4 regions of the Streptomyces sp. NPDC058758 genome follow, and region 1 is predicted to be linked to each of the others. Evidence: riboswitches for the same ligand, from Rfam matches in the RefSeq annotation. Region 1 holds a riboswitch; each other region holds the start of a gene.

The links. A riboswitch is a leader RNA that binds a small molecule or an ion and turns the genes downstream of it on or off. The one in region 1 is predicted to bind cyclic di-AMP.
Positions count from the first base shown of each region.
Region 2: linked by a shared signal. The riboswitch ahead of ACFW6A_RS11240 (peptidoglycan DD-metalloendopeptidase family protein) and the one ahead of ACFW6A_RS33975 (M23 family metallopeptidase) in region 1 are both predicted to bind cyclic di-AMP.
Region 3: linked by a shared signal. The riboswitch ahead of ACFW6A_RS06770 (transglycosylase family protein) and the one ahead of ACFW6A_RS33975 (M23 family metallopeptidase) in region 1 are both predicted to bind cyclic di-AMP.
Region 4: linked by a shared signal. The riboswitch ahead of ACFW6A_RS25805 (transglycosylase SLT domain-containing protein) and the one ahead of ACFW6A_RS33975 (M23 family metallopeptidase) in region 1 are both predicted to bind cyclic di-AMP.

Region 1 is NZ_JBHYPS010000045.1:29,363-36,571, forward strand. It holds gene ACFW6A_RS33960 (DNA topoisomerase IV subunit A) at 1-1,834, opposite strand, end outside; gene ACFW6A_RS33965 (pitrilysin family protein) at 2,017-3,369, shown strand; gene ACFW6A_RS33970 (M16 family metallopeptidase) at 3,396-4,760, shown strand; cyclic di-AMP (ydaO/yuaA leader) riboswitch at 4,959-5,119, shown strand; gene ACFW6A_RS33975 (M23 family metallopeptidase) at 5,128-5,898, shown strand; gene ACFW6A_RS33980 (GntR family transcriptional regulator) at 6,092-6,775, shown strand; gene ACFW6A_RS33985 (HPr family phosphocarrier protein) at 6,929-7,209, opposite strand, start outside.
Region 2 is NZ_JBHYPS010000006.1:294,680-301,888, forward strand. It holds gene ACFW6A_RS11220 (aspartate aminotransferase family protein) at 1-570, shown strand, start outside; gene ACFW6A_RS11225 (helix-turn-helix domain-containing protein) at 647-1,276, shown strand; gene ACFW6A_RS11230 (DUF6126 family protein) at 1,297-1,470, shown strand; gene ACFW6A_RS11235 (tyrosine-protein phosphatase) at 1,495-2,316, opposite strand; cyclic di-AMP (ydaO/yuaA leader) riboswitch at 2,709-2,866, shown strand; gene ACFW6A_RS11240 (peptidoglycan DD-metalloendopeptidase family protein) at 2,871-3,842, shown strand; gene ACFW6A_RS11245 (SGNH/GDSL hydrolase family protein) at 4,003-4,815, shown strand; gene ACFW6A_RS11250 (STM4011 family radical SAM protein) at 4,802-5,665, opposite strand; gene ACFW6A_RS11255 (STM4012 family radical SAM protein) at 5,675-7,012, opposite strand; gene ACFW6A_RS11260 (STM4013/SEN3800 family hydrolase) at 7,009-7,209, opposite strand, start outside.
Region 3 is NZ_JBHYPS010000004.1:52,524-59,732, reverse strand. It holds gene ACFW6A_RS06780 (cytochrome P450) at 1-485, shown strand, start outside; gene ACFW6A_RS06775 (transglycosylase family protein) at 628-1,761, shown strand; cyclic di-AMP (ydaO/yuaA leader) riboswitch at 2,026-2,202, shown strand; gene ACFW6A_RS06770 (transglycosylase family protein) at 2,207-2,935, shown strand; gene eno (phosphopyruvate hydratase) at 3,224-4,510, shown strand; gene ACFW6A_RS06760 (septum formation initiator family protein) at 4,614-5,084, shown strand; gene ACFW6A_RS06755 (DUF501 domain-containing protein) at 5,107-5,658, shown strand; gene ACFW6A_RS06750 (Ppx/GppA phosphatase family protein) at 5,655-6,569, shown strand; gene ACFW6A_RS06745 (NAD(P)/FAD-dependent oxidoreductase) at 6,940-7,209, shown strand, end outside.
Region 4 is NZ_JBHYPS010000025.1:62,265-69,473, forward strand. It holds gene ACFW6A_RS25785 (sugar isomerase) at 1-387, opposite strand, end outside; gene ACFW6A_RS25790 (DeoR/GlpR family DNA-binding transcription regulator) at 535-1,341, shown strand; gene ACFW6A_RS25795 (phosphocholine-specific phospholipase C) at 1,527-3,563, shown strand; gene ACFW6A_RS25800 (hypothetical protein) at 3,579-4,238, opposite strand; cyclic di-AMP (ydaO/yuaA leader) riboswitch at 4,573-4,759, shown strand; gene ACFW6A_RS25805 (transglycosylase SLT domain-containing protein) at 4,764-5,654, shown strand; gene ACFW6A_RS25810 (phosphoribosyltransferase family protein) at 5,648-6,952, opposite strand; gene ACFW6A_RS25815 (universal stress protein) at 7,065-7,209, opposite strand, start outside.

The DNA.
Region 1 (7,209 bases):
CCACCGTCTCGTCCCCGTCGAGCGACAGGAACTCGCTCAGCGGCGCGCCGCCCGCCAGGTTCGGCGCGGCGGCCGTGTCGGGCAGCTGCGGCAGGTCGATGACCGCGATCCGCAGCAGGCGGCCCGCCGAGGTCACCGCGCCCACGTCGCCGCGCTGGGTGGCCGCCACCGACGAGACGATCACGTCGTGCTTGGTCCGCTTCGCGTCCGGATCGGCCGGCGGCAGCTCCGCCGAGACCGTCCGGGCCAGCAGGCCGGTCGAGGAGAGCAGCACCCGGCACGGGTCGTCCGCGACCTCCAGCGGGACGGCCGCCACGGGGGCGCCCGCAGACTCCAGGAGGACCGTGCGCCGGTCGGTGGCGAACTTCTTCGCGACCGCCGCCAGCTCGGCCGACACCAGCTTGCGCAGCTCCGCGTCGGACTCCAGGATCCCGGTCAGCTCGTCGATCTCGCCGGTCAGCCGGTCGCGCTCGGTCTCCAGCTCCAGGCGGTCGAACTTCGTGAGCCGGCGCAGCGGGGTGTCCAGGATGTACTGGGTCTGGATCTCGCTCAGCGAGAAGCGCTCCATCAGGCGCTCCTTCGCCTGCGCCGAGTTGTCGCTCTCCCGGATGAGGCGGATGACCTCGTCGATGTCGAGGAGCGCGACGAGCAGGCCCTCGACCAGGTGGAGCCGGTCGCGCTTCTTGCCGCGGCGGTACTCGGAACGGCGGCGGACCACCGCGAAGCGGTGGTCGAGGTAGACCTCCAGGAGCTCCTTGAGCCCGAGGGTGAGCGGCTGGCCGTCGACCAGGGCCACGTTGTTGATGCCGAAGGACTCCTCCATCGGCGTCAGCTTGTAGAGCTGCTCCAGGACGGCCTCGGGCACGAAGCCGTTCTTGATCTCGATGACCAGGCGGAGCCCGTGCGCCCGGTCGGTGAGGTCCTTGACGTCGGCGATGCCCTGGAGCTTCTTCGAGCCGACCAGGTCCTTGATCTTGGAGATGACCTTCTCGGGGCCGACCGTGAAGGGCAGTTCGGTGACGACGATGCCCTTGCGGCGGGCCGTCACGGTCTCCACCGCGGTGGTGGCCCGGATCTTGAAGGTGCCGCGGCCCGACTCGTACGCGTCCCGGATGCCGTTCAGGCCGACGATCCGGCCGCCGGTCGGCAGGTCGGGGCCCGGGACGAAGCGCATCAGCGCGTCCAGGTCGGCGTTCGGGTGGCGGATCAGGTGGCGCGCGGCCGCGATCACCTCGCCGAGGTTGTGCGGGGGCATGTTGGTCGCCATGCCGACCGCGATGCCCGAGGCGCCGTTCACCAGCAGGTTCGGGTACGCGGCGGGGAGCGCGACCGGCTCCTGCTCCTGGCCGTCGTAGTTGGGCCCGAAGTCGACCGTGTCCTCGTCGATGGATTCGGTCATCAGCAGGGCGGCCGGGGCCATCCGCGACTCGGTGTACCGCATGGCGGCCGGCGGGTCGTCGTTGCCGAGCGAGCCGAAGTTGCCGTGGCCGTCGACCAGCGGCAGGCGCATGGAGAAGGGCTGCGCCATGCGCACCATGGCGTCGTAGATCGAGGCGTCGCCGTGCGGGTGGAGCTTGCCCATGACCTCGCCGACCACGCGGGCGCACTTGACGAAGCCCCGGTCGGGGCGCAGGCCCATCTCGTTCATCTGGTAGACGATGCGCCGCTGGACCGGCTTCATGCCGTCGCGGGCGTCGGGCAGGGCGCGCGAGTAGATGACCGAGTAGGCGTACTCGAGGAAGGAGCCCTGCATCTCGTCGACGACGTCGATGTCGAGGATCCTCTCCTCGTACGCGTCGTCCGGCGGCGGTGTCTTCGTGCTGCGGCGGGCCATCGCGGCTGCGGCTCCTTCTCCGGCAAAGCTTGAGTCTGACGCGGACCATTGTGGACCGTGCCACCGACAACGCGGACCGCGACCCGGACGAGGGACATCTCCGGGGTCCGGGAACTTCGCCAGGTGTCGGCGCGCTTGCATACAGTGGCAGGACTTTTCAGATCGCGATCGAAGGGACGTACATGCCCATGGGTCACACGGCCACGGCCGAGGCCGGCTCCGGCGGCCTGACAGCGACCGAGCACCGGCTGGCGAACGGCCTGAGGGTGGTCCTCTCCGAGGACCACCTGACCCCGGTCGCCGCGGTCTGCCTCTGGTACGACGTCGGCTCGCGCCACGAGGTCGAGGGCCGCACGGGCCTCGCCCACCTCTTCGAGCACCTGATGTTCCAGGGCTCGAAGCAGGTGCACGGGAACGGCCACTTCGAGCTGGTGCAGGGGGCCGGCGGCTCGCTCAACGGCACGACCAGCTTCGAGCGCACCAACTACTTCGAGACCATGCCGGCCCACCAGCTGGAGCTCGCGCTCTGGCTGGAGGCCGACCGGATGGGCTCGCTGCTCGCCGCCCTCGACGACGAGTCGATGGAGAACCAGCGCGACGTCGTGAAGAACGAGCGCCGCCAGCGGTACGACAACGTGCCGTACGGCACCGCCTTCGAGAAGCTCACCGCGCTCGCGTACCCCGAGGGCCACCCGTACCACCACACCCCCATCGGCTCGATGGCGGACCTGGACGCGGCCACCCTGGAGGACGCGCGGGCCTTCTTCCGCACCTACTACGCGCCCAACAACGCGGTCCTGTCGGTCGTCGGCGACATCGACCCGGAGCAGACGCTCGCCTGGGTCGAGAAGTACTTCGGCTCCATCCCCGGCCACGACGGCAAGCCCGCCCCGCGCGACGGCGCCCTGCCCGAGGTCATCGGCGAGCAGCTGCGCGAGGTCGTCGTCGAGGACGTCCCGGCCCGCGCCCTGATGGCCGCCTACCGGCTGCCGGAGGACGGCACGCGCGCGTGCGACGCCGCCGACCTCGCCCTCACCGTGCTCGGCGGCGGCGAGTCCTCCCGCCTGCACAACCGGCTGGTCCGCCGCGACCGCACCGCCGTCGCCGCCGGCTTCGGCCTGCTCCGGCTCGCCGGCGCCCCCTCCCTCGGCTGGCTGGACGTGAAGACCTCCGGCGGCGTCGAGGTCCCCGCCATCGAGGCGGCCGTCGACGAGGAGCTCGCCCGCTTCGCCGCCGAGGGCCCGACCGCGGAGGAGATGGAGCGCGCCCAGGCCCAGCTGGAGCGCGAGTGGCTCGACCGGCTCGGCACCGTGGCCGGCCGCGCCGACGAACTGTGCCGCTTCGCCGTGCTGTTCGGCGACCCGCAGCTCGCCCTGACCGCGGTCGACCGCGTCCTCGCCGTCACCGCCGACGAGGTGCGCGAGGTGGCCGCGGCCCGGCTGCGCCCGGACAACCGCGCGGTGCTGGTCTACGAGCCCGCGGAGGGCCCGGAAGCCGACGAGAACAGCGACGAGGAAGAGGGAGCGGACCAGTGACCGACGCCGCCGTGTCTCTGACCAGCATGGAGTTCCACCCGCAGCCGCAGGCCGGCGCGGCCAGGCCGTGGGCCTTCCCGGCCCCCGAGCGCGGCGCGCTCGACAACGGCCTGACCGTGCTGCGCTGCCACCGCCCCGGCCAGCAGGTCGTCGCCGTCGAGATCTTCGTCGACGCGCCGCTGGACGCCGAGCCCGAGGGGCTCGACGGCGTCGCCACCATCATGGCGCGCGCCCTCTCCGAGGGGACCACCGAGCGCGGCGCCGAGGAGTTCGCGGCCGAGCTGGAGCGCTGCGGTGCCACCCTCGACGCGCACGCGGACCACCCCGGCGTCCGGGTCTCCCTGGAGGTGCCGGTCTCCCGGCTCCGCAAGGCGCTCGGGCTGGTCGCCGAGGCGCTGATCTCCCCGGCCTTCGACGCCGACGAGGTCAAGCGCCTGGTGGACAACCGCCTCGACGAGATCCCGCACGAGGCGGCCAACCCCAGCCGGCGCGCGGCCAAGCAGCTCTACAAGGAGCTGTTCCCGGCCACCTCCCGGATGTCCCGGCCCCGCCAGGGCACCAAGGAGACGGTGGAGGCCATCGACGCCGAGGCCGTCCGCGCCTTCTACGACGCGCACGTGCGGCCCGCCGCCGCCACGGCGGTCGTCGTCGGCGACCTCACCGGCGTCGACCTCGACGAGGTCCTCGCCGAGACCCTCGGCGGCTGGACCGGCAAGCCGGCCGCGCCGCGCCCGATGCCGCCGATCACCGCCGACGACACCGGACGGGTCGTCATCGTCGACCGCCCCGGGGCCGTCCAGACCCAGCTGCTCATCGGCCGGATCGGCCCCGACCGCCACGACGCCGTCTGGGCCGCGCAGGTCCTCGGCGTCTACTGCCTCGGCGGCACCCTGACGTCGCGTCTGGACGCCGTCCTGCGCGAGGAGAAGGGGTACACGTACGGCGTGCGCGCCTTCGGGCAGGTGCTCCGCTCGGACGGCGAGGGGCACGGCGCCTCGATGCTCGCGATCAGCGGCTCGGTCGACACCCCCAACACCGGCCCGGCCCTGGACGACCTGTGGAAGGTGCTCAGGACCCTGGCCGAGGGCGGTCTGACCGACGCCGAGCGGGACGTCGCGGTGCAGAACCTGGTGGGCGTGGCCCCGCTCAAGTACGAGACCGCGGCCTCGGTCGCCGCGACGCTGTCCGACCAGGTCGAGCAGCACCTCCCGGACGACTACCAGGCCCGGCTGTACGCGCGGCTGGCCGAGACCGGCACGGTCGAGGCCACGGCCGCGGTCGTCAGCGCCTTCCCGGTGGACCGGCTCGTCACCGTCCTGGTGGGCGACGCGGCGCAGATCGAGGAGCCCGTGCGGGCCCTCGGCATCGGCGAGGTGACCGTGGTGAGCTGACCCGCCGTCGGCTCCGGCGGAGGTCCCCGATGCGCGGAAGCGCCGGCGACCTCCGCTTTGTCCGTTATGGAGACAAGGATGATCGTATGCCCTGTGGCATGTCTTACAAATGGGCGAGTCTGTTTGGCGATTGAGATCCGTCCGGCCTAGCGTCGGTCCGTCTGTCCGACCCGACGCACGCGCCGCACCCGCGGCACCCGGACAGCATCGCCGAGTCCCCGTCAGGCGCGAGCCAGGGGAGCCGGGGACCCACGCAGTCCCTGGGGTGAATCGGACGCCTTCGCCACGCGGAGGGGCCCGTAGGAGACCTTCCTGCTCCGAACCCGTCAGCTAACCCGGTAGGCGAGAAGGAAGGAAAGGAACCGTCTTGGCGTTCACCCGTGCCACCGGGAAGCACCGTGGTGCGAGCCGACTGGCTCGCCGCAGCGCCGGCATCGCCGGCGTGGCCGCCCTCGCCACCACCGGCGTCGTCGGCACCCTCGCCTCCCCGGCGCTCGCCGCCGACACGGACAACCGCTCCGCCGAGGACACCGGCCTCACCCAGGTGATCGCCGACGAGTCCCTCGCCGACCAGGTCAGCGCGCAGGCCGCCGCCCAGGAGCGGGAGGCCGCCGAGGCCGAGGCCCGGGCCAAGGCGCGCGCCGAGGCGAAGCGCAAGGCCGAGGCCCGCGCCCAGGAGATCCGCGAGGCCAAGGAGCGCGCGGCCCGCGAGGCCGAGCGCCGCCGCCTCGCCTCCTTCAACCTCCCGGTCGCCGGCTCGTACGTCTCCACCGGCTACAAGACCGGCGGCTCCCTCTGGTCCTCCGGCAGCCACTCCGGCGTCGACTTCCACGCCGCCTACGGCAGCTCGGTCGTCTCCGTCGGCTCCGGCACCGTCGTCGAGGCCGGCTGGGGCGGCGCGTACGGCAACAACATCGTGATCCGGATGAACGACGGCACGTACACCCAGTACGGCCACCTGTCGTCCATCGGCGTCTACGTCGGCCAGTCCGTCGAGCCCGGCCAGCAGATAGGCGTCTCCGGCTCGACCGGCAACTCGACCGGCCCGCACCTCCACTTCGAGGCCCGGACCACCGCCGAGTACGGCTCCGACATCAACCCCGTCGCGTACCTGCGCGCCCGCGGCGTCAGCCTCTGACCCGCCACCCCGCCCAGGAAAGGCCCCGGCTCCCCCGAGCCGGGGCCTTTTCGTCGCCCGGGGACCGGCGCGACCGCCGCCCGGGGGAGGACGAATTCCGAGGGGGCATCGGAATTTCCGGCACACTGCAATAGAGTCGCGGAAACAGCGCCGCTCGAATTCGGTGCACGCGGAGCGAAAGCGGAGGTCGGACATGCGGGTTCCCGCGCAATCGGTATGCACGGCGATCCGGGACGACATCGTCTCGGGGATCTTCGAGCGCGGCGGCCGGCTGACCGAGGACCAGCTCGCCCGCCGCTACGGCGTCTCCCGCGTCCCGGTCCGCGAGGCCCTGCGCACCCTGGAGTCCGAGGGCTTCGTCGTCAGCCGCCGCCACGCGGGCGCCCAGGTCGCCGAACCCACCGAACAGGAGGCCGCCGACCTCCTCGACGTACGGGCGCTGCTCGAACCGCTCGGCGCCGCCCGGGCCGCCCAGCGGCGCACCGACGCCCACCTCAAGGTGCTCCGCGGCCTGGTCAGGCTGGGGCAGGAGCGGGCCCGCCGGGGGCAGGGCGAGGACCTCAGGGCGCTCGGCGGCTGGTTCCACGAGACCCTCGCGCAGGCCTCCGGCAGCCCGGCGCTCGCCGCGCTGCTCACCCAGCTGCGCCACAAGATCGCCTGGATGTACGCGGTGGACCTGCCGGACCGGCCGGTGGACGTCTGGGCCGAGCACGGGGCGATCGTCGACGCCGTCGCGCGCGGGGACGCCGAGCGGGCCCGCGCGCTCACCGCCCTGCACGCCGAGCGCGCGCTCCCGCTGCACCGGCTGAAAAGGCCCGAGCGGGGCCGTGTGAGGGTTTCGCAACATGCCGTCAACACGGCGAGTGCCCGGAATTAACACGGACACCGTATACAAAGAATAGCTATTCGGAGGCGTCCTCCGTGCTGCCCGAAAAAGAAAACGGGACGGCTCCGGAAATGCCGGACGGCCGTGTCCGCCGGGAATTCCGGGAACACGGCCGTACCGAGAAGACGTGGATCGACCCGCCGGTCAGACCGTCTCGGGAAGCTCGTCGAGGCCCTCGGCCACCAGCTTGGCGAGGCGCTCCAGCGCGGCCTCGGCACCCTCGGCGTCCGAAGCGAGCACGATCTCCTCGCCGCCCTGCGCGCCCAGGCCGAGCACCGCGAGCATCGACGCGGCGTTGACCGGGTTGCCGTCGGCCTTGGCGATGGTCACGGGGACACCGGAGGCCGTGGCGGCACGGACGAAGATGGAGGCGGGGCGGGCGTGCAGGCCCTCGGCCCAGCCGACGTTGACGCGGCGCTCAGCCA
Region 2 (7,209 bases), on a different contig from region 1:
GTGCCGGTCGGCGCCACCCTCGGCAAGGACTGGATCTTCAAGAAGGTCTACTCCTCCATGGACCGGGTCCTGGTCCACTCGGCCAGCTTCGGGGCCAACGCCCAGGCGATGGCGGCGGGGCTCGCGGTGCTGTCGGTGATGGAGTCCGAGGGGACCGTCGCGCACGTGCGGCGGGTCGGCGGGCTCCTGAAGGGGCGCCTGGAGGCGCTGGTGCCCCGCTACGAGCTGCTGCACGAGGTCCGCGGCCGGGGGCTGATGATCGGCATCGAGTTCGGCCGGCCCAGCTCGCTGGGGCTGCGCGGGCGGTGGGCGATGCTCCAGGCGGCCCGCAAGGGGCTCTTCGCCCAGATGGTGGTGGTCCCGCTGCTCCAGCGGCACCGGATCCTCACCCAGGTCTCCGGGGACCACCTGGAGGTGATCAAGCTGATCCCGCCGCTGGTGATCGACGAGGCGGACGTGGACCGCTTCGTCACCGCCTTCACGGCGGTCATGGAGGACGCCCACGGCGGCGGCGGGCTGCTGTGGGACTTCGGGAAGACGCTGGTCAAGCAGGCGGTCGCCCAGCGCTGAGCCGTCGCGCCGCCGCGGGTTTTGCCTCTGGGGCAAGAAACTTGCCTCAGAGGCACGTTCCTGGCGGAATGGACGCATGGACCACGTCCCCCGGGGCTCCACCCCGGAAACCGCCGCTCCCGACATCGTGCCGGACGTCGCCCCGCAGCTGCGGGCCCTGCGCCGGCGCCGGGGGCTCACCCTGGAGGCGGCCGCCCAGCGGGCCGGGCTCTCCCCGGCGCACCTCTCGCGCCTGGAGACCGGCAACCGGCAGCCCTCGCTGCCGATGCTGCTGGCCCTCGCCCGCATCTACGGTACGACGGTCGCCGAGCTGCTGGGGGAGACCCCGCTCGAACGCGACCCGGTGATCCGGGCCGACCGCTCCGACCCGGTCGAGGCCGACGGCTGGATCTACCGGCAGGCCGGCGGCGCCGGCCGGGCCATGCAGTGCCTGCGCGTCCACGTGCCGTACGCCACCCGGGCCGACATCGTGCGCGTCCACCCCGGCGAGGAGTGGCTGCACGTCCTCGAAGGGCAGGTCCGGCTCGCCCTCGGCGAGACCGTGCACCTCCTCGACCCGGGGGACAGCGCGCACTTCGACTCCCTCACCCCGCACCGGATCGGCGCGGCCGGCCGCGCCGGCGCCGAGGTGCTGTTCGTCCACACGCTCCTGCAGAGCCCCGCCGCCGAGCTGTGCCTGGGCGGCGGCGCCCCGCACTCCCGCTGAGCCCCGAAGGGTTGGCCGAGATGTCCGAGAAGTCAGTCAAGTCCGAGAAGTCCGCCCCGGTCACCGGCGAGGAGCGCGGCGAGGGGAAGTTCCCCAAGGGGCTGGTGCTCCGCCTCTTCGCCTACCTGATCGCCGGTCACCTCTTCGCCGGGTTCCTCTACCTGCTCTTCATGCTCGGCGGCCAGAACCAGTAGCCGCCGCGGCCGGGACGCGCGGGCTCACCCCTCGGTGAGGAACCGCTCCCGCAGGCGCTCGCGGGTGCCGGGCGCCAGCTTCAGCCCCTCCGCGAGGTAGACGTCCACGGAGCCCCAGGTCGCGTCGATCGTCTCGAAGGCGGCCCGCAGGTACTCCACCCGCGCGTCGAAGAGCGGGCTCAGCAGCTCCATCACCTCGGGCGCCATCGCGTCCCGGGCGGTGGAGCTGCGGCGCACCTTGTAGCGGCGGTGCGGCGCGTCGGACTTCACGTAGTCCGCCTCGATGGCGCCGCGCTCCACGCCGAGCGCGAGCAGGGTGATCGCGATGGAGAGCCCGGCGCGGTCCTTGCCGGCCGCGCAGTGCATAAGGGCCGGGACGGAGTCCTCGGCGAGCGCGTGCAGGACCCGGCTGTGCTCGGCGGTCCGCTCCACGACCATCCGGCGGTACGAGGAGGTCATCCGCTCCGCCGCCCTGCCGTCGCCCAGCAGGCCCCGCAGCGTGTCGAGGTCGCCCTCGCGGACCATCCGCCAGAACTCCTTGCCGTCGGCCGGGTCGCTCAGGGGTATGTTCACGTTCCGCACGCCCGGGAGCTCGACGTCCGGCCCCTCCACCTTGGCGTCCGCCGCGTTGCGGAAGTCGAAGATCGTGTGCAGGCCGAGGCCGGCGAGGAAGGCCGCGTCGGACTCGGTGGCGTCGGCGAGGTGGCCGCTGCGGAAGAGGGTGCCGGGCCGGACCGTCCGCCCGTCGGTCGTCGGCAGGCCGCCCACGTCCCGGAAGTTGCGGACCTCCGCGAGCTCGGGCTCGCCGGGTTCGAGGGGCTGGACCTGCGGCAACTGCTGCGTCACGGATGCTCCTGGGGGTAGGCGTTCGGGGGGCCGGGACGGGATCGGTTCCCCTCGCAATCATCCCGGCGCGCGGGGCGCGGCGCACCCCCCTGACCGGTAATGGGCGATCTGTCCGTATTGGAGTGACTTGGCGTAAGCCGCCCTGGTTGAGGGGGAGATGGGATTCTCCGCGTGAGCAGGGTCATAGAAGTGACGGATCGTGCCCGACCGCCCGGTCCAATCCCCCTCCCCGAAAAGGGATTCGAGGGTCCGTCATCGACGGAGGGTGACCGGAATTCCGGGCCCGAAGATCGCCCCGGAATGCCCGGGGAATTCCGCGGCTTGTTCGCGCCGACCCCGCTCGTCTAGCGTCGCCGTCAATCCGGTCGGACCGCCTAGTCCTGCCACCGCCCGGAATTCGATCCCATCCCGACGTGGCAGGAGCGGGGGACCCAGGGAAGTACGCCGGTCCCGCGACGCAGGACGGCTAGGGGTGAAGCCGCGTGAGAACGCGGCCGGACATCTCCAGTCCGAACCCGACAGCTCACCTCGCAGGCGCCGGAGAGGAATTCGCCATGCCCGCGAACGGTAAGCACCGCCGCAAGAAGTCCACCTTCCTCACCCGTGGCCTCGTCGCCGCCGGCACCGGTGGCGCCGTCGTCGCCCTGCCGCTCATCGGCGCCACCGGCGCCCACGCCGCCGAGCAGGCCGCCCCGGCCGCCGCCTCCGGCGCCGTGGTGACCGCCGCCTCGCAGGTCCGGGCCCAGGCCGCCGCCGCCCCGGCCGCGCAGACCGCCGCCCCGACGACGTACTCCGTCGTCGCCGGCGACTACCTGTCCAAGATCGCCGCCGACCACGACGTCGACGGCGGCTGGCAGAAGCTCTACGCCGACAACCGCCAGGTCGTGGGCGAGGACCCCTCGCTCATCCTCCCGGGCATGAAGCTCACCCTCGGCGGCAAGAACACCGCCAAGGCCGCCCCCAAGGCCGCCGCCCCCGCCCAGACCGCCCCCAAGGCCAAGGCGAAGGCCACGAAGAAGGCCGCGCCCGCCGGTGAGCAGACCCGCGCCTCGCGCTCCGCCGAGCGCGCCGCGGCCCCGGCCGCCGCCCAGTCCTCCGGCTCCTCCGCGCAGGCCGCCTCCTCCGGCTGGGTCGCCCCGGTCGCCGGCGGCATCTCCACCTCGTACCGCACCGCCGGCGCCATGTGGTCCTCCGGCTACCACACCGGCACCGACTTCATCGCCTCCTCCGGCACCACCGTCCGCGCCGTCGGCGCCGGCACGGTCGTCTCCGCCGGCTGGAGCGGCGCCTACGGCAACGAGGTCGTCATCAAGCACGCCGACGGCAACTACTCGCAGTACGCCCACCTCTCCTCCCTCGCCGTCTCCGCCGGCCAGTCGGTGAGCGGCGGCCAGCAGATCGGCCTCTCCGGCTCCACCGGCAACTCGACCGGCCCGCACCTGCACTTCGAGATCCGCACCTCGCCGAGCTACGGCTCGGACGTCGACCCGCTGGCCTACCTGCGCCAGCACGGCGTCTCGATCTGATCCGTCCGGCGTAACGCCCCGGGGCGAAGGCCCGGCACACCGTGCCGGGCCTTCGCCCTATTCCGGCTTGGCAAACTCTTTATCGGTGGCATATATCACCCGCCGTCAACCCCTCCTTACGGTCGCGTAGGTCACATCCGAAAAGGAAGGATGTGCTTCCGTGGCAGACGATTCGAGAGCAACAGAAAAGAACGTGTTCGGGGCGGTCGGGGGATTCGGGTCGTACGCGGCGATCGGTGACAGCTTCACCGAGGGCGTCGGCGACCCGGGACCGGACGGGACCTACGTCGGCTGGGCGGACCGCTTCGCGGTGCTCCTCGCCGACCAGCTGCCGGACCACGAGGAGTTCCGCTACGCCAACCTGGCGGTCCGCGGCCGCCTCCTCGACCAGATCGTGGCCGAGCAGGTCCCCCGGGCGAAGGAGCTCGCCCCCGACCTGGTCACCTTCTGCGCGGGCGGCAACGACATCATCCGCCCCGGCACCGACCCCGACGACGTCGCCGAGCGCTTCGAGCGGGCCGTGCGGGACCTCACCTCCGCCGTCGGCACCGTCATGGTGACCACCGGCTTCGACACGCGCGACGTGCCCGTGCTCAAGCACCTGCGCGGCAAGATCGCCACCTACACGGCCCACGTCCGCGCCATCGCCGACCGCTACGACTGCCCGGTCCTCGACCTGTGGTCGCTGCGGTCCGTCCAGGACCGGCGCGCCTGGGACGACGACCGGCTGCACCTCTCGCCCGAGGGCCACACCCGGGTCGCGCTGCGCGCCGCCCAGGTCCTCGGCCTCCCGGTGCCGGCCGACCCGGACCAGGCGTGGCCCCCGCTGCCCGCCCGCGGTCCGCTGGAGGTCCGCCGCGACGACATCCACTGGGCGCGCGAGTACCTGGTGCCGTGGATCGGGCGGCGGCTGCGCGGCGAGAGCTCCGGCGACCACGTCGAGGCCAAGCGCCCCGACCTCATGCCCCTGTAGCACCCGTCCGGCCGGCGGGGATCCGCTCCAGGACCCCGCCGGCGAAGACGTCGTACAGCGGCAGCGTCTCCAGATGGACGTAGCCGATGTGGCAGTCGCAGACGGCGAGCGGGCAGGCCCGCGGCCGCAGCGCGGCACGGTACGAACCGTCGTACAGGTTGCCCAGCTCGGTCCGGACGAAGTGGCAGCGGCGCACCGTCCCGGCGCCGTCCACCGACACCACCGACTCGCCGGTCCGGCAGGGCAGCCCCGCCGAGCGGTGCGGATGCCGGCTGTAGCCGAAGAGCGGGTCGATCTCCGTCCAGGCCGCCGCCTCCGCGTCGGTGTACGCGTGCCCCTCGGCGGCGTTCACCCACAGGTAGACGTGGTCCGGCAGCGCCGCCCGCAGCCGCACCGCCTCCCCGTGGTGCTCGGGCAGGCCCACCACGCCCACGCTGAACCGGACGCCCCGGGCCGCCAGGTCGAGCGCCTTGCCGAGGAAGCGGTCGTACGGCGTCTGGCCGGGGTGGTACGTGCACCACAGGGCCAGCGATCCGAGGTCCGCCCCGTCCAGCCACGAGGTCCGGCAGCTCAGGTTGGTCTGGATCGCCACCCGCTCCACGTGCGGCAGCCGCGACAGCTCCACCAGCGCCCGCCGGTACCAGGAGCGGACCAGGCCCTCGCCCCAGGGGGTGAAGAGGATCCGCAGCCGGTCCCCGGTCCGCCCCGCCGCCCAGCCGGCGAACCGCTCCAGCGCCGCCCGGTCCGCGCGCAGCGTCTCCGGGGAGTCCCGGCGCTTGGCGAAGGGGCAGTACGGGCAGTCGTAGTCGCAGGACGCGAGCGGCCCCCGGTACAGCAGCGTCAGGTCCACGGCCCGCCCCTACTTCGGCTCGTACGCGGCCATCGCGGCCCGCACGGCCGGGGAGAACAGCTCGGGACCGAGCCCGTCCGAGTGCGCGAGCCCCTCCGCCGACAGCCTCAGCAGTCCCTCCGGCGCCGTCGCGTCCAGCCAGCCGCGCTCCGCGAACCGGCCGAGCTCCGCGCCGAAGTCCTCGTGCGCCGAGGACCCGAACCGCTCCTCGTACCCGGCGAGTTCCATGCCCTCCGCCTGGAGCAGCGACTGGAGGAGGTGGCGGCGGCGCGCCTCCGACCCGTCCACCCACCGGCCCACCTCGGCCCGGGAGAAGTCCCGGGTCTCCGTGTAGGCGTCGACGATCGACCGGATCTCCCGCATGTCGACCGCGTAGTCGAAGGAGTAGTGCAGCGCGGCCGTGTACGAGCGGGCGCCGCAGCCCAGGCCGATCATGCCGTCCGTCTGGCAGGCGTGGTCGTCCGGACCGGCCGGGGCCGCGCCGGACCGCCGGAACATCCGCATCGACACCTGCTCGTACCCCGCCCCGAGGAGGTGGTCGCGGCCGAGCCGGTAGAGCCGCAGCCGCCGCGCGTCCCACTCCCGGTCCGACTCGGCGGGGCCCGAGCGGCCGAGCCCGGTCAGCGGCCGCACGTACAGCGGGTACAGGTACAGCTCCTCGGGCCGCCAGGCGAGCGCCGCGTCCAGCGAGTACCGCCAGGACTCCTCGGTCTGCCCGTCGATGCCGTAGATGAGGTCGATGTTGAGCACCGGGACGCCCGCGTCCCGGATCCGGCCGAGCGCCGCCTCCACGTCCGCCCGGCGCTGCGGCCGGACCGCCGCCCGCGCCTCGGCGTCCACGAAGCTCTGCACCCCGATGCTGAGCCGGGTCGCGCCCCGCGCGGCGAGGACCGCGAGGCGGTCGGCGGTGGCGGTGGCCGGCGAGGTCTCCACCGAGAGCGGCACCGCCCGCAGGTCCGCGCCCATGCGGTGCTCGGCGATGTCGCAGAGCCGCTCCAGCTCGGCGGCGGTGAGGAAGGTCGGGGTGCCGCCGCCGAAGGCCGCGGCCGCGAACCGCACCGGCGCCGCGTCGCCCAGCGCCTCCCGGACGGCCGCGGCCTGCCGGTCGAGCGCGTCGAGGTAGCGGGTCGTCAGCCCGTCGGGGGCGCCGATCCGGGTGAAGAGGTTGCAGAAGCCGCAGCGGACCTCGCAGAACGGGACGTGCGCGTAGAGCGAGAGGGCGTCCTTCGGCTCGTCCGCCCAGAGCGCGGCCAGCTCTGGCCGGTCCGGCAGCGGGCGGTAGGCCGTCTTGTGCGGGTAGGCGTACACGTACGCGCCGTACGGGCGGGGGAGCGGGGCGCCGGTCACGCGGCGGCTCCTTCCCGGGGGACCGCAGGCGTGGACGGTGCCGCCGCCGGGCCGTCCAGGACGAACTGCGCGTACGGCACCGTCCAGACCACCTCGTGGCCGAGCCGGTGGCCCGTGAAGCCGTCCTCCCCGTACGCCGTGCCGTGGTCCGAGCAGACGATCGCGAAGCAGGGCCGGCGGCTGCTCATCGCCGCGAA
Region 3 (7,209 bases), on a different contig from region 1:
TGCTGCGGAACCCGGAGCAGCGCGCCCTCCTCCAGGCCTCGCTCGCCGCCGGGGAGACCGGCCTCCTGGAGACCGGCGTCGAGGAGCTGCTCCGCTACGACGGGCCGGTCGAGCTGGCGACCTGGCGGTACGCGACGACCGCCCTCACGATCGGCGGGCAGGCGATCCCGGCCGGCGACCCGGTCCTCGTGGTGCTCGCGGCGGCCGACCGAGACCCGGACCGCTTCGGCGCCCCGGACACCCTCGACCTCGCCCGCGGCGACAACCAGCACCTCGGGTACGGCCACGGCATCCACTACTGCCTGGGCGCGCCGCTCGCCCGCCTGGAGGGGCAGACCGCGCTCGCCACCCTGCTGACCCGTCTGCCGGACCTGCGACTTGGCGCCGATCCGGACGAACTCCGGTGGCGCGGCGGGCTCATCATGAGGGGATTGCGCACGCTTCCGGTGGAGTTCACCCCTTCCGCACCCCCGCGGGAAGGGTGACGTCGCGTCAGAAATGTGATCTTCGCGTGATCGCGAAGCCATCGACTTGTGACGGACGTTCGAATGCGGCTACGTTCGCGCCAACGTTCGGCCCCACCCCGGCCGTCCCCGCAGTCCCCGCCGTCACGCGAAAGGCCCCGACATGCTTTCCGGAAACGGACGACACCGTCGACCCCGCCAGGCTCCCGCGATCGTCGTCACCGCCGGAGTGACCGGATCCGCCCTGGCGCTGCCGCTGCTCGCCACCGGCTCCGCCTCCGCCGCCGACGCGGCCACCTGGGACCGGGTCGCCGCCTGCGAGTCCGGCGGCCAGTGGAGCGCCAACTTCGGCAACGGCGCGTACGGCGGCCTCCAGATGACCCAGGAGGCGTGGGAGCGCCACGGCGGACTCGCGTACGCCCCCAGCCCGGACCTCGCCAGCCGCGCCCAGCAGATCGCGATCGCCGACGAGGCGCTCGCCTCCGGCAGCACCGACTGGGCCACCTGCGCCCCCATCGCGGGCCTGGAGAACGACGGCGTGGCCACCGGCGTCCAGCCGGGCCCCGCCGTCCAGCAGGAGGACGAGGGCGGAGTGGCGCCCGAGTCGAACCGGACCGGCGGCACGGCCGTCGCCACGGCGCCGGAGCGGGATGCCGGGGCCGGGCACGCCCCCGGTGTGCGGGAGAAGGCGGAGAAGGCCGCGGAGGAGGCGGAGACCACCACCGCCCCGGCGAAGCCCGCCGCCCCCACCGGCTCCGCCACGACCCCGGCCCCCACGGGCACGGGCACGGCCACGCCGCCGGCGGCGGGCACCGCCCCGACCGCTCCCGGCAGCACCGCCCCGACCGCTCCGGACGCCTCCACGGGCACCCCGGTGACGCCCGGCACGCCCGGAACCCCCGTCACGCCTCCGGACGCCTCGGAGACCCCCCTGGCGCCCACCACCCCCGTGACCCCCGGTACGGACGGGGCTGACGCGCCGTCGGCCACGACCGGCACCGGCAAGCACCGGGGCGAGGCGGCACCGGAGGAAACCGGCGTAACGGACACCAGTGCGGAATCCGGTCGTCATGCCGCAGCATCGGACAAGGTCTCCTCAACCCCCTTCAAGTCGGACGCAAGTGACGCCTACACCGTGCGGCCGGGTGACAGCCTGTCGGAGATTGCGCAGGAGAACGATCTTGCCGGCGGCTGGGACGCCCTCTATGACGCCAACCGCCAGACGGTCGGAGCCGATCCTGACCTCATCATCCCTGGTCAGAGCCTTGAGTTGACGACCCCTCCGCTGGAGAAGTGAGGACGTTTCAGGGGCGTATGTCCGATTTTGGGAAAGTGAGACATGGGTCTCTTCGTCCCAACTGGCGTGTCACGTCCGCAAACTTTGCTCCCGTCAGGCCTCACCTGCGCAAACGAGGTCTGACGGTGTGCAAGTAAGGGCGTTTTGTCCGTCGTGAGCCTCTTTGAACTTCGAGCACCTGTGTGTCTACGGTCGTGACCGCTCGCCACCGCGGGCCCCGTCGACCGAAACGCCGAGTCCTGCCGTCGGCCGTCGGGAACTGTCGTCGCGAAAGCGCCGCAGGCAGGAGTGGGGGACCCAAGGTTTGCGCCGGTCCCGGCCGTCGAGACGGACGGCCGACGACCGGCTAGGGGTGAAGCCGCGCGCAAGGACGCGCGGCCGGGCGAACTCTTCCGGCCCGAACCCGACAGCTCACCTCACAGGCGTCGGTAGAAGAGGAAACTCCATGCTGTTCTCCGGCACGGGCAAGCGTCGTCGTCCCTCCAAGGCCACCCGCGTCGTCGCCCTCGTCGGCGTCACCGGTGCGGCCGTCGCCGCCCCGCTGATGGCCGCCGGCACCGCCTCGGCCGCCACCGCCTCCGAGTGGGACCGCGTCGCCCAGTGCGAGTCCGGCGGCAACTGGTCGATCAACACCGGCAACGGCTACTACGGCGGCCTCCAGTTCTCGGCCTCCACCTGGGCCGCGTACGGCGGCACCGCCTACGCCCCCACCGCCAACCAGGCCAGCAAGTCGCAGCAGATCGCCGTCGCCGAGAAGGTCCTCGCGGGCCAGGGCAAGGGCGCGTGGCCGAGCTGCGGCGTGGGCCTCTCCGGTGCCTCGTACGACGGCGGCTCCGCCGAGGCTGCCGCCCCGCAGCAGAGCGCCCCGCAGCAGCAGAGCGCCCCGAAGCGCACCGCCGAGCAGCCCGCCAACCGCAGCGAGCAGCGCCAGGCCCCGAAGCGGAGCGTCCAGGCCGCTCCGAAGGCCGCCGCCAAGAAGACCGTCACCACCCCGACCGGCAAGACGGTCAAGAAGGGCGACGGCGAGTACAAGGTCACGGCCGGCGACACCCTCAGCAAGATCGCCGCGGCGCAGGGCGTCCAGGGCGGCTGGGCGAAGCTCTTCGAGCTCAACAAGGACGTCGTCGAGAACGCCGACCTGATCTACCCGGGCCAGCAGCTCCACCTGAAGTGAGCCCCGCGGCACCCGTGAGTCCGGCGGCTCACCGGTGCCCGACGACCCTCCCGCGGTGACCACCCCGGTCCCGAGCCCTCCCCCCGGGGGCCCGGAACCGGGGTTCTGCCGTTACCGTCCAGTAGATCCCGGGTCTTTCGTCCCCCACTGCGTGCTCTTGGGCCCTTTTTCGTCCCAGGGGACGGGCGGTCGGCTGGCCGGAGCGCCCGAGCCGGTTAGGCTCTTGTCGCAAGGCGAACGAGACCTTGCGACCCATGCGTCACACCTAGCGTCACATCCCAGAAGGAGATGCTCGTGCCGTCCATCGACGTCGTCGTAGCCCGGGAAATCCTGGACTCCCGAGGCAACCCCACGGTCGAGGTCGAGGTCGGCCTCGACGACGGCAGCACCGGCCGTGCTGCCGTGCCGTCCGGTGCCTCCACCGGTGCGTTCGAGGCCCTGGAGCTCCGCGACGGTGACCAGAACCGCTACCTCGGCAAGGGTGTCGAGAAGGCCGTCCTCGCCGTCATCGAGCAGATCGGCCCGGAGCTCGTCGGCTACGACGCCACCGAGCAGCGCCTGATCGACCAGGCCATGTTCGACCTGGACGCCACCCCGGACAAGTCGTCGCTCGGCGCCAACGCCATCCTCGGCGTCTCCCTCGCCGTCGCGCACGCCGCCTCCGAGGCCAGCGACCTCCCCCTCTTCCGCTACCTGGGCGGCCCGAACGCGCACCTGCTGCCCGTTCCGATGATGAACATCCTCAACGGCGGGTCGCACGCCGACTCCAACGTCGACATCCAGGAGTTCATGATCGCCCCGATCGGCGCGGAGTCCTTCTCCGAGGCGCTGCGCTGGGGCACCGAGGTCTACCACACCCTCAAGTCCGTCCTGAAGACCAAGGGCCTCTCCACCGGCCTCGGCGACGAGGGCGGCTTCGCCCCGAACCTCGGCTCCAACCGCGAGGCGCTCGACCTCATCCTGGAGGCCATCAAGCAGGCCGGCTACGTGCCCGGCAAGGACGTCGCCCTCGCCCTGGACGTCGCCGCCTCCGAGTTCTACAAGGACGGCAAGTACCTCTTCGAGGGCAAGGAGCGCTCCGCCGCCGAGATGACGGAGTACTACGAGGAGCTCGTCTCCGCGTACCCGCTCGTCTCCATCGAGGACCCGCTGTTCGAGGACGACTGGGCCGGCTGGAACGTCATCACCGAGAAGCTCGGCGACAAGGTCCAGCTCGTCGGCGACGACCTCTTCGTCACCAACCCGGAGCGCCTGGCCCGCGGCATCGAGGAGAAGTCCGCGAACGCCCTGCTCGTCAAGGTCAACCAGATCGGCTCGCTGACCGAGACCCTGGACGCCGTCGAGCTCGCCCAGCGCAACGGCTTCAAGTGCATGATGTCCCACCGCTCCGGCGAGACCGAGGACGTCACCATCGCCGACCTCGCCGTCGCCACCAACTGCGGCCAGATCAAGACCGGCGCCCCGGCCCGCTCCGAGCGCGTCGCCAAGTACAACCAGCTGCTGCGCATCGAGGAGATCCTCGACGACGCCGCGGTCTACGCCGGCCGCAGCGCCTTCCCGCGCTTCAAGGGCTGATCGCGGGGGCCGACCGGCCCCGGCACCGCAGTTCCGTCCGTCCCCGCACCCGGTCCCGTACCGTGTGCGGGGACGTACGTGTGACCAGGGGAGGCGACACCGCATGGCCGTGAAGAACGGGGACCGGTTCTCCACCGCGACCCGGATCAGGCTGCTCGGCGAGCAGACCGCGGCCCGCGTCTACCGCTCCCAGACCCGCCGCCAGGCCCGGCGCTCCCGGCTCACCGGCCGCGCCGCCTTCCTCGCCCTGGTCGTCTGCTCCCTCGTCGTCGCCCTCGCCTACCCCATAAGGAGCTACGTCTCCCAGCAGGGCGAGATCGAGGAACAGGAGCGCAGGGCCGCCGAGGCGGCACAGCGGGTCGAGGAGCTGAGGGACGAGAAGGCCCGCCTCCAGGACCCGGCCTACGTCCGCCGCCTCGCCCGCGAGCACCTCCACTACGTGCTCCCCGGCGAGACCGGCTTCACCGTGAACGACCCCGGGGCGTCCGACCGCCCCCGCGCCGACCAGGGCACGGCCGACCGGCCCTGGTACGACAACCTCTGGGACGGCGTCGACAACGCCGACCGCCACTGACCGACCCGACTCAGGATCCACGATGGAAACGCCCCCTCCGCAGACCGAACGCACCGAGCCCACCGAGGCGGACGTCGCCGCCTTCGAGGCCCAGCTGGGCCGGCCGCCGCGCGGCCTGCGCGCCATCGCGCACCGCTGCCCCTGCGGCAACCCGGACGTCGTCGAGACCGCGCCCCGGCTGCCCGACGGCACCCCCTTCCCGACCACGTACTACCTCACCTGCCCCCGGGCGGCCTCGGCCATCGGCACCCTGGAGGCCAACGGGGTCATGAAGGAGATGCAGGCCCGGCTCGCCACCGACCCCGAGCTGGCCGCCGCCTACCGCGCCGCGCACGAGGACTACCTCGCCCGCCGCGACGCCATCGAGGTCCTGGAGGGCTTCCCCAGCGCCGGCGGCATGCCCGACCGCGTGAAGTGCCTGCACGTCCTCGTCGGCCACTCGCTGGTCGCCGGCCCGGGCGTCAACCCCTTCGGCGACGAGGCCCTGGCGATGCTCCCCGAGTGGTGGGCCAAGGGCCCCTGCGTGAACCCGTGCGCGGACAGGGAAGACCGGGAAGAGGGGAAGGGCGAGTGACCCGGGTCGCCGGAATCGACTGCGGCACCAACTCCATCCGCCTCCTCGTCGCCGACGTCCATCCCGGGACCGGCGAGCTGGTCGAGCTGGACCGGCGGATGACGATCGTCCGGCTCGGCCAGGGCGTCGACAGGACCGGCCGGCTCGCCCCCGAGGCGCTGGAGCGGACCTTCGCCGCCTGCCGCGAGTACGCCGCCGTCATCGAGGAGCTGGGCGCGGAGCGGATCCGCTTCGTCGCCACCTCCGCCTCCCGCGACGCCGAGAACCGGCAGGACTTCGTCGACGGGGTCGTGGCGATCCTGGGCGTCGAGCCCGAGGTCGTCACCGGCGACCAGGAGGCCGAGCTCTCCTTCGTCGGCGCCACCGGCGAGCTGCACGGCGACGACCGGCGCCTGGTCGTGGACATCGGCGGCGGATCGACCGAGTTCGTGGTCGGCAACCGGCACGTCGAGGCCGCCCGCTCCGTCGACGTCGGCTGCGTCCGGCTCACCGAGCGGCACGTCCGGCACGACCCGGTGACCGCCGAGGAGGCCGAGGCGATCCGCGCCGACGTCCGCGCCGCCATGGACCTGGCCGCCGGCACGGTGCCGATCACCGAGGCCGAGACCCTGGTGGGCCTGGCCGGCTCGGTGACCACGGTCGCCGCCATCGCCCTCGGCCTGCCGGAGTACGACTCCGAGAAGGTCCACCACTCCCGGATCTCCCGCGCGCAGGTCGACGAGGTGGTCGCCCGGCTGCTCGCCTCCACCCACGAGGAGCGGGCCGCGATCCCCGTCGTCCACCCCGGCCGGGTGGACGTCATCGTGGCCGGCGCGCTGGTGCTCCAGGAGATCGTCGAGCGGGTCGGAGCGGCCGAGGTCGTGGTCAGCGAGCACGACATCCTCGATGGGATCGCCCTATCCGTGGCATAGCGGGCAGCTATCGAGGGGTCCCACGACACCCCGCCGCAGAAGCTTCGTGAAGTTCTTCACAAGGAAAAGGGTCCTGATGGCACCCGAGGGAGGCGTTTGGGCCTCCCGAGGGGGTCATCGGGACCCTTTCGCAGGCGCGGAGGCCACTTCGCTCGAAGTTTCCATCGTGTGAACGCGCCCCCTGGTTCCGCGTTAACGGGGGCTCTCCGGGCCAGTTCAGTAGGGGTGAACAACGTTCACCACTGCATTCCGGTTCCTTTGCACGACCATGACGTGGATCACGTGGGCGGCGGAGTGTAGCAGAGCGCCCCGGAGAGCTTGTGAAGGGGCGCACGAGGTACCCCCCACGAGTGGGTGGATACTCGATGCCATGAGCACCACGGAGCGTCCCAGGATCCTCATCGTAGGCGGCGGGTACGTTGGCCTGTACGCCGCGCGGCGCATCCTCAAGAAGATGCGTTACGCCGAGGCGACCGTCACGGTCGTCGACCCCCGGTCGTACATGACCTATCAGCCCTTCCTCCCCGAAGCCGCCGCCGGCAGCATCTCGCCGCGCCACGTCGTCGTCCCGCTGCGACGCGTCGTGCGCGGAGCCGAGGTGCTCACCGGCCGGGTCACCACCATCGACCAGGACCGCAAG
Region 4 (7,209 bases), on a different contig from region 1:
GTCGAGGACGGCGACGGCGTCGGCGAGGTCCATGACGGGGGTGGCCGGATCGGCGGTGACCGCTCCGGTGGCGACCGTTCCGGCCAGCCGGGCGAGGACCGCGAGGACCTCGCTGGTGGTGCCGGAGCGGGTGAGGGCGATGACCCGGTCGTAGCGGCGGGAGAAGGGGAAGCGGGAGGCGGCGAAGGCGTCGGTCTCGCCGTGTCCGCCGGCCTCGCGCAGGTCGGCGTAGGCCTGCGCCATGAACCAGGAGGTGCCGCAGCCGATCACGGCGACGCGCTCGCCTCGCCGGGGCAGCGCGGACGCGTGCCGCGGCAGCGTGCCGAGCGCCTCGCGCCAGACGGTGGGCTGGGTGGCGATCTCGGTGGTGGTACGGGAGGGGGCCATGCGCACTCCTTGCACGAAAGAGACGGCAGTGATGCGTGAAGATGCTCGAATCGAGCGCCATTCAAGCAGATTCACGCATCGGTCAGCCAGATCCCCGCGCAGGGCGGCATAGGATCGGAGCCGTACCCACGGAAGGACCGGTCCGGCATGTCCAAGCACGAGCGGTGGAACGCACTCCTGGAACTTCTGGCGTCCGCGGGCAGGCTGGAGGTCGAGGAGGCGGCGGCCCGCCTCGACGTCTCCGCGGCCACGATCCGCCGCGACCTGGACGAACTCGCCGAACAGCGCCTCCTCGTCCGCACCCGCGGCGGGGCGCTCGCGCACGGCGTCTCGTACGAGCTGCCGCTCCGCTACAAGTCGGGCCGGCACGCCGCCGAGAAGGCCCGGATCGCCGCCGCGGCGGCCGAACTGGTCGCGCCGGGCGAGGTCGTCGGCCTGAACGGCGGCACGACGACCACCGAGGTCGCGCGGGCGCTCGCCGTACGGTTCGCGGGCGAGCGCGCCGACACCGGACAGCCGCCCGCCCCCGCCGCCCCCGCCCTGACGGTGGTGACCAACGCGCTCAACATCGCCGCCGAACTGGCGGTGCGCCCCCAGATCAAGCTGGTGACGACGGGCGGGGTGGCCCGCCCGCAGACCTACGAGCTGGTGGGTCCGCTCGCCGCCGGAGTCCTGGGCGAGGTGGTCCTCGACACGGTGGTGCTCGGGGTCGACGGGGTGGATCCGGCCCTGGGGGCGATGGCGCACCAGGAGGAGGAGGCGAGCATCAGCCGGCTCTTCGCCGAGCGGGCCGGCCGGGTCGTGGTGGTGACCGACTCGTCGAAGCTGGGGCGGCGCGCCTTCGCCCGGATCTGCGGCCTCGAACAGGTCGACCTGCTGGTGACCGACACCGGGATCGACCCGGGGACGGCGGAGCGGCTGACCGAGGCGGGACTCCGGGTCCACACCGTCTGACGCCGCCTCACCCCGCCCATTGGTCGTACCGCATACCAATTCCCCTCCTGGTCGGACCAGGGTGAACGCATCGGGTCCGGCTGTTCACCAAGCCCTTACCGCACGGGCGTATACCTTTGGGCGCCGCTCCCCCATCATGTCTGCCGACGTGCCCGCGGGGCACACCGTGACAGGAGGGGCGGGGCATGCTTCCCATCAGCCGCAGGGGGTTCGTCGGGATCGGCGCGGGGCTCGGGGCCGGGCTCGTCACGGGGGCCGCGCTGCCCCCGGCGACGGCCTCGGCCGCCGCGCGGGCCGCGACCGGCACCCTGACCGACGTCCGTCACGTGGTGATCCTCATGCAGGAGAACCGCAGCTTCGACCACTACTTCGGCACGCTCCGCGGCGTGCGCGGCTTCGGCGACCGGGCGGCGGGCAACATCCCCGGCGGCTGGAGCACCTTCCAGCAGCCGAACTGGGGCGGCCGGCAGTTCCCGTGGAAGCTGAGCGACACCCCGCCGGCCGGCGGGGCCGACGGCGAGACGCTCGCCCAGTGCAACGGCGACCTGCCGCACAGCTGGACCTCGCAGCACGCCGCCTGGAACAAGGGCCGGCTCGACAACTGGGTGACGGGCGTGGGCAACACCCGGACGCTGGGACACCTGGACCGCGAGGACATCCCCTTCCACCACGCGCTCGCCGACCACTACACGGTCTGCGACGCGTACTTCTGCTCGGCGCTCAGCGCCACCGGCCCCAACCGGACCTTCCTGTGGAGCGGAAAGATCGACGGTTCCAGCAAGGACGGCGGGGACGAGTCGGGCCTGACCTGGGAGACGTACGCGGAGGCGCTCCAGCGGGCCGGGGTGAGCTGGAAGGTCTACCAGAACGCCCAGGACAACTACGGCGACAACGGCCTCGCGTACTTCAAGCGGTTCACCGACGCCCGGCCCGGCGACCCGCTGTACGACCGGGGCATGGCCTCGGTCCCGAAGGCCACCGGCTCGACCCCGGACGACATCGCCGCCGCGATCCGCGCCGACGTCCTCGCCGGGACGCTGCCGCAGGTGTCGTGGGTGGTGGCGAACGAGGCGTTCTCCGAGCACCCGTACGCCCCTCCCGGCGACGGCGCGCACTTCGTCGACCTGGTCTACCGCGCCCTGGCGGCGAACCCCGAGGTCTTCGACGCGACCGTGATGATCCTCAACTACGACGAGAACGACGGCTTCTTCGACCACGTGCCGCCGCCCGTCGCCCCGCCCGGCACCCCGGGCGAGTACCTCGACGGCGTGCCGATCGGCCTGGGCTTCCGGGTGCCGATGCTGGTCATGTCGCCGTGGACGCGCGGCGGCTGGGTCAGCTCGGAGGTCTTCGACCACACCTCGGTGCTCCGCTTCCTGGAGACCTGGACCGCCGCCCTCGGCACCCCGGCGGCCTGCCCGAACATCAGTGCCTGGCGGCGGAGGGTGACCGGCGACCTCACCGGCGTCTTCGACTTCGCCCACCCGGTGTACGGGGTCCCCGCCGGCCTCCCGTCGACGGCGAAGGTCATCGGCATGTCCACCTGCGGCCCGCTCCCGAACCCCGCGCCGCAGAACAACGCGCTGCCCGTCCAGGAGCCCGGCACCCGCCCGGCGCGGGCCCTGCCCTACCAGCCGAACGGCAACCTCGACCGCTTCGAGTTCGGCGCGGCGGGCAAGATCCTCGCCTGGTTCTCCATGAGCAACCTGGGCCCGCAGGCCCGCCGGGCCGCCCACTTCTCGATCCACCCGCACCAGCACCGGGACACCGCCGCCTGGCAGTACACGGTCGACCCCGGGACCACCGCCACCGACTACTTCAACATCGGGCTGGGCTCCGGCTCGGGGAAGTACGACCTCTCGATGATGGGCCCGAACCGCTTCCTGCGCCGGTTCGTCGGCGACGCCTCCAAGGCCGGCCGGGCGATCGAGGTGGCGGCGCGCTTCGCCACCGAACCCGGCACCGGGAAGACGGCGATCTGGTTCACGCTGACCAACGCCTCCGCCGGCCCGGTCACCTTCACCGTCCGCTCCAACGCCTACCGCACGGACGGCCCGTGGACGTACACCGTCCCGGCGGGCGCCGCCCGCGAGGACCACTTCAACGCGGTGGCGTACCAGGACGGCTGGTACGACTTCACGATCCTGGCCGACATCGACGGCACCTGGTCGCGCCGCTACACGGGCCACATCGAGACGGGGGCGCCGAGCGTCACCGGCTGACCGCCCGGCGCGCCCTCACCGCCCGGCCAGGGCCGCGCGCCGGATCGTGGCGTCGAGGAGCGCGAGCGCGTCCTGGGCGGTGCGGCCCGGGGCGCGGTTCCAGGGGCCGATGAGTCCGTGCCACCCGCGGGACCGCAGCTCGGTCATGATCCACGCGCCGGCCTCGTTCATGGTGGACGTGCTGCCGTGGCCGAGCCGGTGGGCGGCGAGCAGGGCGCCGCAGAGGCACCGGGCGCCCCGTGCGTCGCGGAGCTTGTACGGCGTGTTCTGCCATCCCCATTCGGTCAGCACCCGGCGCGCGTAGGCCAGGTGGACGGAGGGGAGCACGTCGGAGCGGCCGATCGCGCGCCAGAGGTGCAGCCGGTCCGGGAGGACGGCCCCGATCCGGCCGGGCAGCGGACGCTCGGCGGGCGGGGCCGGGGGCAGCGCGCCGAGCGCGTCGGCGACCAGCCGCTCCACGGGGACGGTGAGGAGGCTCCGCCACGCCTCGGAGACGGGGGCGGGGGTGGGGGCCGGGGCGGAGACGGCCACAGCCACGGGCTCGGCCTCGGCCCCGGGCTCGTGGGGAGAAGCGGGCAGGGACGGAAGCAGGCTCTCCCAGGCGGCGCTCTCGTAGAGGCGCGCCACCTCTCGGTCGAGCGCGTCGGGGTCGCGCGGCGGGGCGGGGGATGACATCCCCCCATCATGAGGGGCATATGACCTCTTTGCCCGGTATGCGCCATTCGCGCCGCCCTCTCGCCACCGACCCGCGCGAGCAAGGCATTACACCGCAGAATTCCCCTAAATTCGCGAGCTTCCCTATTCGGACATTGCGCACCCCGTGACGCGACTCACTTTCCCCGCGCCGACGGCGGCTCCCCCTCCGTCACGAGCCGTGCGCCGCAAGGGATTCCGGAAGGGGAGCCGAAACGGTCGATCTTGAATTCCGCCGTTTCGATCTCCACCGTCCCTTTTCCCGCCCATTCGCATCTTGTTCCCCGCCGCATTTCTCGCCTACGGTCACCTCCATTCGAGCGGATCGCCGAATCCTGCCACCGCCCGAAAGACCTCCCATTTCACCCGACGGCAGGAGCGGGGGACCCACCACACCGCCGGTCCGGCACCACCGGAACGGCTCGGGGTGAAGCCGCGTGCGCGCGGCCGGACAGCTCCAGTCCGAACCCGACAGCTCACCTCGCAGGCGCCGGAGAGGAAACCGCCATGCCCGCTCACGGCAAGCACCGCCGTCCCCGACGCCGCCCCGTCTCCCGAGGTCTCGCCTTCGCGGGCACCGGCGGAGTCGCCCTCGCCCTGCCGCTGGTCGTCCCCGCCGCGGCGGGCGCCGCGCCCCTCCCCGAGTCCGCCGCACCGGCCGCAGTCGCCGCGCCGGCCGCACCGGCCACCGCCGTCACGAAGGCTCCGGCCGCTCCCACCGCCACCCGCGCGTACACCGTGGTGAAGGGCGACTCGCTTTCCCTGATCGCCCACCGAAAGGGAATTCAGGGCGGCTGGAAGTCGCTTTACCAGGCGAACAGGACGACCGTGGGTGACAATCCGTCACTCATTCACCCCGGCCTCGAACTGACGATTCGTCGGGATTCCGCGAAGGCCGCTCCCGCGCCCGAGCGGGCCGCCCGGAAGAGCGCCGCGAAGCCCGCCTCCACCGGTTCGGCCGAACGGGCGAGCCGCTCCTCCGCCCGCGCGGCGACCCCCGCCGTGCAGACCCGGGCCCAGGCCCAGACCCGGCCGGCCGCCGTCCAGGCCGCGGCCCCCGCCGCCGCGCCGCAGTACGCCGACAACCTCGACGGCTGGATCCGCGAGTCGCTGGACGTCATGGCCCGCTACGGCATCCCCGGCTCGTACGACGGCATCCTCCGCAACGTCCTGCGCGAGTCCTCCGGCAACCCCCGCGCCGTCAACCTCTGGGACTCCAACGCCGCGAAGGGCACCCCGTCGAAGGGCCTGCTCCAGGTCATCGACCCGACGTTCTCGGCCTACCACGTGCCGGGCACCTCGCTCGACCCGTACGACCCGGTCGCGAACATCACCGCCGCCTGCAACTACGCGGCCGACCGGTACGGCTCCATCGACAACGTCAACGGCGCCTACTGATCCCGCCCGTTCCCGGCCGCCCCGAAGCGGCCGGTGAACCAGTCCGCGGCGAGCGCCGCCACCTCCTCCAGGGCCCCCGGCTCCTCGAAGAGGTGGCCGGCGCCCGGCACGACCTCCAGCCGGCTCTCACACCGCAGCAGCGCTCCGGCCCGCCGGTTGAGGTCCAGGACGAGGTCGTCGCTCCCGCCGACGACCAGCAGGGTCGGGGCCCGGACCGCGGCGAGCCGCTCCCCCGCCAGATCGGGCCGGCCGCCCCGGGACACCACGGCGGCCACGTCGTCGTCCGGCTCCGCCGCCGCCCACAGCGCGGCGGCCGCGCCCGTACTCGCCCCGAAGTAGCCGCGCGGCAGGCCCTCGGTGGCGGGCCACCCGGCCGACCAGGCGGCGGCGCGGCCCAGCCGGCCGGCGAGCAGCGGGGTGTCGAAGACCCGTGCCCGGTCGGCGGCCTCGGCCTCCGTGAGCAGGTCGAAGAGGAGCGTCCCCAGCCCCGCCCGGTTCAGGGCCCCGGCGACCGCGCGGTTCCGGGGGCTGTGCCGGCCGCTGCCGCTGCCGTGCGCGAAGAGGACGAGCCCGGCCGCCCCGTCGGGCAGCGCCAGGTCGCCCCGCAGCTCCAGGTCGCCGACCGGGATCCGTACGGCCGTGTGCCGGACCGCCGGGCCGTGCGCGGCCCGGTTCCGGTCGAGCCGGTCCACCACCTCGGCGTCCGGCGTCTGGTCGAACTCGCGGTAGAACTGCCCGACCGCGTAGAACCCCTCCGGGGCGTGCACGGCGACCGCCTCGTCGGCCTCGCCCGCCAGCCGTGCCGTCCAGCCGTGCGGCGCCACCGGCACCGCCAGCACGATCCGGGCCGCGCCCCCTGCGCGCACCGCGCGGCAGGCGGCCAGCGCGGTCGCGCCGGTGGCGAGTCCGTCGTCGACGACCACCACCGTCCGCCCCTCCAGCGGCACCGGCCGGCGGCTGCCCCGGTAGAGCCGGGCCCGCTCGGCCATGACGGCCCGCTCCCGCTCCTCGACCGCCGCCAGGTCCCGCCCGGTCACGCCCGCGTCCCGCACGACCTGCTCGTTGACCACCCGGACGCCGCCCTCCCCGACGGCCCCCATGGCCAGCTCGGGCCGGCTCGGCACGCCCAGCTTCCGCACCAGGCAGATGTCCAGCGGCGCGCCGAGCGCCTCGGCCACCTCCGCCGCCACCGGCACCCCGCCCCGGGGCAGGCCGAGGACGACGACGTCACGCCCCTGGAGATGGCCGAGCCGGGCGGCGAGCCGCCGCCCCGCGTCGGCACGGTCGGCGAAATACATGGCACGCCGCCTTCCCGGTGGACGAACCCCCGCGCGGCCCGGGCCGTCCGGCCCGGCCCTCCCTTCCAGGGTCCCACCGGGCGGCGTCCCGGGGCCCGGCGCACGCCCCGCCTCAGCCCGCGGCGCCGCGCACGACGGCGACGGGGCACCGGGCGTGGTGCAGGAGGGCCTGGCTCACCGAGCCCAGCAACAGCCCGGCGAAGCCGCCGCGCCCGCGGGCGCCCATGACGACCAGCCGGGCGCTCCCGCTCTCCTCC